2 regions of the Luteipulveratus mongoliensis genome follow, and region 1 is predicted to be linked to the other one. Evidence: riboswitches for the same ligand, from Rfam matches in the RefSeq annotation. Region 1 holds a riboswitch; the other holds the start of a gene.
The links. Region 1 has a riboswitch for thiamine pyrophosphate ahead of VV02_RS04885 (thiamine ABC transporter substrate-binding protein). Riboswitches for the same ligand answer to the same signal wherever they lie in the genome.

Region 1 (3,644 bases):
CGCGGGTCGAGGCTCTCCCACATGCCGCCCACCGTGCGCACCACGACGGCCAGGTTGAAGAACACCAGGGCCAGCAGGATGGCGAACCTCGAGCCGTCGATCCCGAGGAATCCCAATGGTCCTGACGGCGCCAGCAGGGTCCGGAAGGCCACACCGACGACGACCGTGGGCAGCACGAACGGCATGACCACGAGCGCCCGGAGCAGTCGCTGGCCGGGGAACGAGAGGCGGTGCAGGACGTACGCGGCGGGGAGCCCGAGCACGACGGTGATCAGGGTCGCGAGCGCGGCCATCCAGACGGTGAACCAGAGAACTCGCTGGATGCGCGAACGGCCAAGCACACCAAGGGCATCCGAGATCGCCCACTGGCCGTCCGGATGCAGTCCGCGACCGACCATGCCGCCCACCGGCCAGGCGAAGAAGATGGCCAAGAAGGCCAGCGGCACGACCGCGAGCAGGGCGAGAGCCCAGCCCGTGGTCGTACGCCGGTGAGATCTCACTTCGAGACGATGTCCTGCCACTCGGTGAGCCAGGTCTGACGGTTCTTCGCGATGTCAGCCGGCGAGACGTCGTACGGCTTGGTCGGCTGCTTGGCGAACTTCTGCCAGTCGGCGGGCAGCGTCGCGCTCTTGCTGACCGGGAAGACGTACATGTTGGTCGGCAGCGCGTCCTGGAACGCCTTGCCCTGCATCCAGTCGATGAGTGCCTTGGCGCCCGTCGGGTTCTTGGCGCCCTTGATGACGCCGGAGTACTCGACCTGGCGGAAGCAGGTGTCGAGCAGGGCTGCGGTTGTTGATTTCCCGTCCTTGACGGTGAATGCCGGAGAGGTGTCGTACGACCACACGATCGGGCGGTCGCCCTTGCCTTCACCCTGGGTGAAGTCGACGTTGTAGGCGTCCTCCCAGCCGCTGGTGATCTTGACGCCGTTGGCGACGAGCCACTTCCAGTAGGCCTGCCAGCCCGTCCCGTCACGGTGCTCCCTTCCGACGGTCGCTAGCAGCATCGCCAGGCCGGGCGACGAGGTCGGCGCGCCGGGCACGACCATGAGGTTCTTGTACTCCCGCTTCGAGGCGAGGTCGTCGAACGTCTTGGGCGGCGCGATCTTCTTCTTCGCGAACCAGGTGGTGTCGATGTTGACGCAGGTGTTGGCGTAGTCGACCGGCGTCAGCTGGTCTCCACCGTCCTTCAACGCGTACGCCGACCCGCCGGGCGCGGGAGTCTTCGGCGTGTACGCATCGAGCACACCCTCGGAGATCACCCGCGAGGCGAAGGTGTTGTCGATGCCGAAGACCGCGTCACCGAGGGGCGAACCCTTAGTCAGCACCAGCTTGTTGGCGACCTGGCCGGCGTCGCCGGACGGCGTGACCTTGACCGTGTAGCCGGTCTCCTTGGTGAACTGCGCGAGCAGCGGCTTGGGCACGTTGAACGAGTCGTGCGTGATGAGGGTGACGGTTTTGTTGGCGGGCGCTGCGCTGCCCGTGGTGGCGCCTTGGGGTGCGGCGGTGCTCTTTGAATCACTCGAGTCGCCGTCACCGTCGCTCAGTGAGCAGCCGGCCAGGGTGAGGGTGACCGCGATCGCCGCGGTGAGGTGCGTCGTACGACGCATGGGACGTCCTCCTTGTCGTAAGGAGGGGTCTCGCCGAACCCCGGGATGGGGCGGGCGAGGGAGTTGCTCGACTTCCTCCACCGGTACTAACCGGATCAGGTTCGAGGGTCTGCGGCGGGCCGCACTCTCAGCGCACTTGCGCTCCCCTGTCGTCTCTGAGGTCGACGGTACACGCCGCGCCGTGGCAGGCTCGACCCCAGACGATCGGTTGGTCGTTTCGTGACCCTCAGGGCACGTGATGACCAGTTGATCCAGACGATCGATCGCGCAGGACGACGGAAAGGTGTGGCCGATGGGTAACGCGTTGTGGAAGGTGCTCGCGATCGGGTCCGGACTGGTGGCCAGCCGTGCCGCCAAGGCCGCGACGCAGAGCACCTGGAAGTTCGCGTCCGGTGGCAAGACGCCCCCGACCAATGCGGCGCACCCGGACGTCCCGTGGCGCGAGGCGGCCGTGTTCGCGGTCGTGTCCGGCTCGATCATGGCGTTGGCTCGCACGGCCGCCAACAAGCAGGCCGCGAAGTTCTACACCAAGACCACCGGGCACCTGCCCGAGTCGCTGCAGGCCACGAGCAAGGCCTCCTGACCCGTACGCCCGCCTCACCTCGCGAGTCCGCCTCACCGGCACTTCCCCCGCGAAAGGTGACTGTTCCGTCGCGCATGCCGCGCAGAGCAGTCACTTTTCGCAGGGGAAGTGGCGTTAGGCGGCGTCTTCCGTATCGATCGGCCCCAGGAGGATCCAGCGACGTCGTGGCTCAGGAGTCAGTCCCTGTGCGATCAGCTTCCGCGCCATCGGCTCTCCGTCTCTGGCGGCGGTCCAGCCCCAGCGTGCGACCTTGTTGCGAATCGCGCGTAGGCGGTCTTCGCGACCTTTCTCCTTCACGATCCGCTCCTGCATCTCCTCAGGACTGCTGTTGTACGCCGGTCCGTACTTGGCCTCGCCATCGAACTCGCCGACGAGTCCTGGCCAGCTGAAGTCGGTCTCCCCGATCTTTCCGTCTGCATCCGAGTACGCGACCTGCAGACACGGCTGCGGGAACCTCAGCAAGAACATCTGTCCACGGCTGAGGCTCTCTCCCGCCGACATCGCACCAGAGTCGGCCAGCTCGGCCACCCGCCGAATGATGGCCCGACCCGGCGAGCGCGGCGGCAGCCGCTGCCACTCTGCGTGCAAGTCCTCTCGCTCGCAGAGCCCCCGCCTCATGGCGTTGTCGGCGGCCGCGAGGCCGTCCACAAAGCCCACCTCTCGAGACAGGTCGGCCACCGTGCGTGCCACGTCGGTGACCAGCAGCCCGTTCTGCAGGACCGCCGTTGCACCCTCCTGGGTGTGTCTCACCAACACTGATGAGCTGTGCGCCTTCGACTCCTCGACAACAACGTGGACCTTCGCGGGCCACCGCTCGACGATCGGGAGCTGCCACACCGCGGCCGCTGACTGATGACTGAAGATGTGGGGTCCTGGCCTCGCCATCAGCGCGGTCGCATGGACCAGGGCTTCGTACCGCTGATCGGGGCCGAGATTCGACCAGGTCGCGGACTCCATACACACCCCGTGCCGGACCATGTGGAACCGAAGCGCGCCGTCATCGCGCCGCACTCGCCGTGGCTCGACGAATCCGCGGCGCAGCTCCGAGCAGATCTGCAGCGTTGTCGGGTCGAACGCGATCGCATTGTCGTCAGACATGGCCGCCACAGTCGCATGGGACACGAGAGCGCGACGACGGTCATCCACAGGCCCCACTTCCCCCGCGAAAAGTGACTGTTCCGTCGCGCATGCCGCGCAGAGCAGTCATTTTTCGCGGGGGGAGAGGTGAGAGGGGCGTACGGGAGGTGAGAGGGGCGTACGTCAGCGGGTGGTGAGGTCGCCGCGGCCGAACATCTCGGCGGTCTGCTTGGCCGACGGCGAGCCGACCTCTGCATCGGCGCCGGCATCCATCAGCAGGAACACGATCGTGTCCTCACCCTTGAACACCGCGCCGGCCAACGGTGACTGGCCGCGGTCGTTGAGGCGGTTGACGTCAGCACCGCGCTCGAGCAGCAC
Region 2 (3,644 bases), 2.3 Mb from region 1:
TCGGAGCGAGCAGGAACCCATGTCGGTAGTGGCCGGTGGCCACGAACAGACCGTCCACCTCCGTGGCCCCGAGGTAGGGCCCGTTGTCGGGCGTTCCAGGCCGGAGGCCGACATCGTGAGAGAGCAGCTCGGCGTCCCTGAGCTGTGGGAGGACGGTGGTCGCTGCAGACAGGAGGTCGAGGATCGCGCGCGGCGTGCGTCGGGTGTCGTGGCCGACGTCGGCACTCGTGGCGCCCACAACGATCTCGCCGTCGTCGCGAGGCACGAGATAGACATCGACCTCGTCGACCCGCGCCCGGACGGTCTGGGTGAGCAGGTCGTCCGAGGTCCGCAGGCGGAGGATCTCGCCCTTGACCGGTCGGGTCGGCACGGTCTCGTCGACATCCGCCGCAAGGCTCGTGCTCTGCACACCGGCCGCGAGGACGACGGCGTCGGTGGGCACGAGGCGATCCCCACGCCGTACGCCGATCACTCGCCCGCCGCTGCGCGCGAGCAGAACGCGGTCGGTCACGATCCGAGCTCCGTTGTCCTGCAGGGCTGCTCGCAGCGCACGGATGACGACGGGTGCATCGACGGACGTGTCACGGGGGATTCGGAGGCAGCCACGTGCCCTGTTCGTGAGCTCGGGTTCGCACTGCCTGCACATCGCGGCCGAGAGCATCTCGGCCGGCACGCTCTGCGTGGCCAGCAATGCGGCTCGGCGCACGAGTCGGTCGTCGTCGTCAGGATGGATGGAGACCAGGAGAGTGCCGGGCGGACGAGGAGCGATGTCGATGCCACTCGCCGCGGAGATCTCGTCGGCGAACCGGTCCCATCGCGCCAGCGACTCCTCGCACAGTCGATGGAGCGCGTCGTGCCCGTAGTCCAGCTCCGAACCCGGTGCGAGCATGCCGGCGGCCACGGGCGAAGCGCGCCCAGTCGCGCGGTCGTCGTACACGACCACGTCGAGGCCGCGCCGGCAGAGTCCCCATGCGGCGGAGAGGCCAGCGATCCCACCACCGACGACTGCGACAGTCATCGGCGAGCTCGGGTGGGGATCACGTGCCGGGGACACCATCCGTTCGGATCAGGCGGAGCGGTGCTCGAGGCATGCTCGAGACGACAGGCTCCGACGAAGGGATGCACCACCACGGCGTACGACACGATCGACTTCTCCTTGCGCCGGCATGACCCGGATCAAGTCGGAACGGTCGAGGCCGCGACAGCCCCCTCTCAGCCCGGTGCGCCGGACTCCCGCGAAGGACGTGCCGACCGTACCAGCAACGTCGCTGAGTGCGACCCAGGTGGTTGCAGATCAGGGGGCGAAGTGGCGAGAAGCATTGGTTTGCAACGTGTTTCGGCTGAGGCGAGATGGCCAGAGGGTGGGCTCCGCAGCGCGGAACCCACCCTCAGGTGCTCACTCGGGGACAGGGTCCCCGCTCAGGATCAGTCGGTCAGGCGGCGGCGCATCCAGTAGGCGGCACCGACGACCAGGCCGAGCACTACCGCGGCCAAACCGGTCAGCACCGTGTTGGATCCGTTGCTCCCGAGAAGCAACCAGTCGGTCTGCACCGGAGGGCCGCTGGGCGGGGGTGTCGTCCCGCCAGGCGGCGGCGTCGTCGTGTCGCCTGGCGTCGTGGTCGACCCGGTCGAGCCAGTCGTGCTGGACGAGGTCGATGACGAGGAGCTCGACGACGATGGCTCGGTGGTGGTGCTGCCCGTCGTGCTCGGGGTCGTCGGGTTGGACGTCGACGAGGTCGAGGAACTCGCCGTCGACGTGCTCGACGTGGTCGTGGATGTGGGCGGCTGCGTGCTCGTCGATGTGGTGGTCGGCGGCTGGGTCGGCTCGTCGCAGATGACCTTGAAGACCTTGCTCTTGGCCTTCTTGATCTCCTCGGTGCCGAACTTGTTGTACAGCGTCGCCTTGTAGTGGCCGTCCTCCAGCGTCAGCCCGTCGGTCTCGCCGTCGGGGTCGGCGTTGACGTAGACCGTCTGGCCGTCACCGTTGTCGTCCGTGGCGAGCAGCGGCACCTCGACGGTGTCGGTGGTGTCGGTGTCGCCACCCTGCGGCGCCACCTTGATCAGGCCGTCCTGGCCGGCGTCGAGGCCGTAGACCTCGAAGTTGAACTTGCAGACCTTGGGGTCGTTGCTCTCGGTGTTGGCCGGCGTGCCGAGCTCGTGCACCTTGAGCGTGCCGTTGTTGCCGGGCGGGGCAGCGACGGCCGCAGTCGTCGCCAGAACGCCGAGTCCCATCGCCGCGGTCAGGCCGAGGGCAGCGGCGGTCGAGCGTGCGCGTGTAGTGGTCACGAGAGGTCCCCTTCAGGGCCCGGGCCCAGCCGGGCCGATATCAGTGGGTGCGTACCCGCCATACCCCCGTGGTCAGACTGGCCGCGCCTCGGACTGTGGCCCAACCGGACGCAGCCGTGGGGTCACTTTCAGAAGTGGGTCACGCCTGAAACATTGCGGCTAGCGCGGCGTGAAGACGAGCAGGTAGTCACCGGCCAGATCGGCGAGCGGATGGTCAGAGCAGACCACCACGTCCTGCCTGAGTGTCGCGACGCGCGACACCGCTCGGGCGACGTCCCATGCAAGCGGCGTGAAGTGGTCCTCGGCCGCGATGTTGGCGACATTGAGGACGACGTGACCGGTCGGGCGCAGCAGGCTAGCCGCCTGGCGTACGACGTCCGTGAGCTCGTCGAGATATCGGTCGTAGGTGGCGCCGAGCTGCTCGTACGCTTCGAACGGATCTTGGGGATGGTTGGTGGCCGTCATGTAGGGCGGTGACGTGAGGACGAGGTCGAAAGGACCATCGACCAGATCGAGAAGCCGTCGCGAATCACCTTGTACAACAACGGAGTTCGGCGCTGTCTCTCGGATCACTGAGCAGCGTTCGGGCATGAGCTCCACGCCTGTTGCGACCCGATCATTGCGCTCGGCGACGCACAACGTCGTACCGAACCCGGCGAACGGATCGAGTACGCGATCACCAGGCTGAGTCAGGTCGTCCAGCACGGCTGAGACGACGGCTTGGGCGAAGTGCACGTCCTCGGTGGCCGACGGGTGCCGCTCGCGGATGACGTCGTCGTGGCGCACGAAGACGTACCGCCGCATCGGAAGGGCAGCGGTCACGTCAGTCCACCGCCACCTCGACCTCACCGGCACGCCGCGGGTCGAGGGCGCGAGCAGAGGCGTCATCGGGCAGCGGCGGGGGAGTGCCACCCCACTCGGGACAGCGAGCCTTGTGATCGCACCAGTCGCACAGCCGCGACTTCTTCGGACGCCAGTCACCGGTCTCTGCGGCGCGCTCGATCGCCGCCCACAGCGCCTTGACCTTGCGCTCGGTCGCCAGCAGGTCGGCCTCATCGGGCGCGTAACGGATGAGCTCGGAGTTGCCGAGGTAGACCAGCTGGAGCATCCGGGGCACAACACCTCTGGTCCGCCACAGGACCAGCGCGTAGAACTTCATCTGGAACAGCGCCTTGGCCTCGAACAACTCCGACGGCGCGCGCCCGGTCTTGTAGTCCACGACGCGAAGCTCGCCCGTCGGTGCGATGTCGAGGCGGTCGACGTAGCCGCGTAGCAGGAGCCCGTCCACATCGGCCTCGACGTAGAGCTCGCGCTCGGCCGGCTCGAGACGCGTCGGGTCCTCCAGCAGGAACCACCGC

Region 2: it holds a riboswitch for thiamine pyrophosphate, as region 1 does, so the genes downstream of both, thiO (glycine oxidase ThiO) here and VV02_RS04885 (thiamine ABC transporter substrate-binding protein) in region 1, are expected to answer to the same signal.

What each region holds. Positions count from the first base shown of each region.
Region 1 covers NZ_CP011112.1:1,045,310-1,048,953, reverse strand. Annotated here, with positions in the region: gene VV02_RS04890 (ABC transporter permease) at 1-500, opposite strand, end outside; gene VV02_RS04885 (thiamine ABC transporter substrate-binding protein) at 497-1,606, opposite strand; TPP riboswitch at 1,662-1,764, opposite strand; gene VV02_RS04880 (DUF4235 domain-containing protein) at 1,899-2,189, shown strand; gene VV02_RS04875 (hypothetical protein) at 2,304-3,287, opposite strand; gene VV02_RS04870 (ankyrin repeat domain-containing protein) at 3,450-3,644, opposite strand, start outside.
Region 2 covers NZ_CP011112.1:3,337,522-3,341,165, reverse strand. Annotated here, with positions in the region: gene thiO (glycine oxidase ThiO) at 1-1,018, opposite strand, end outside; TPP riboswitch at 1,137-1,247, opposite strand; gene VV02_RS26445 (hypothetical protein) at 1,426-2,286, opposite strand; gene VV02_RS15885 (DNA methyltransferase) at 2,446-3,108, opposite strand; gene VV02_RS15880 (RecB family exonuclease) at 3,110-3,644, opposite strand, start outside.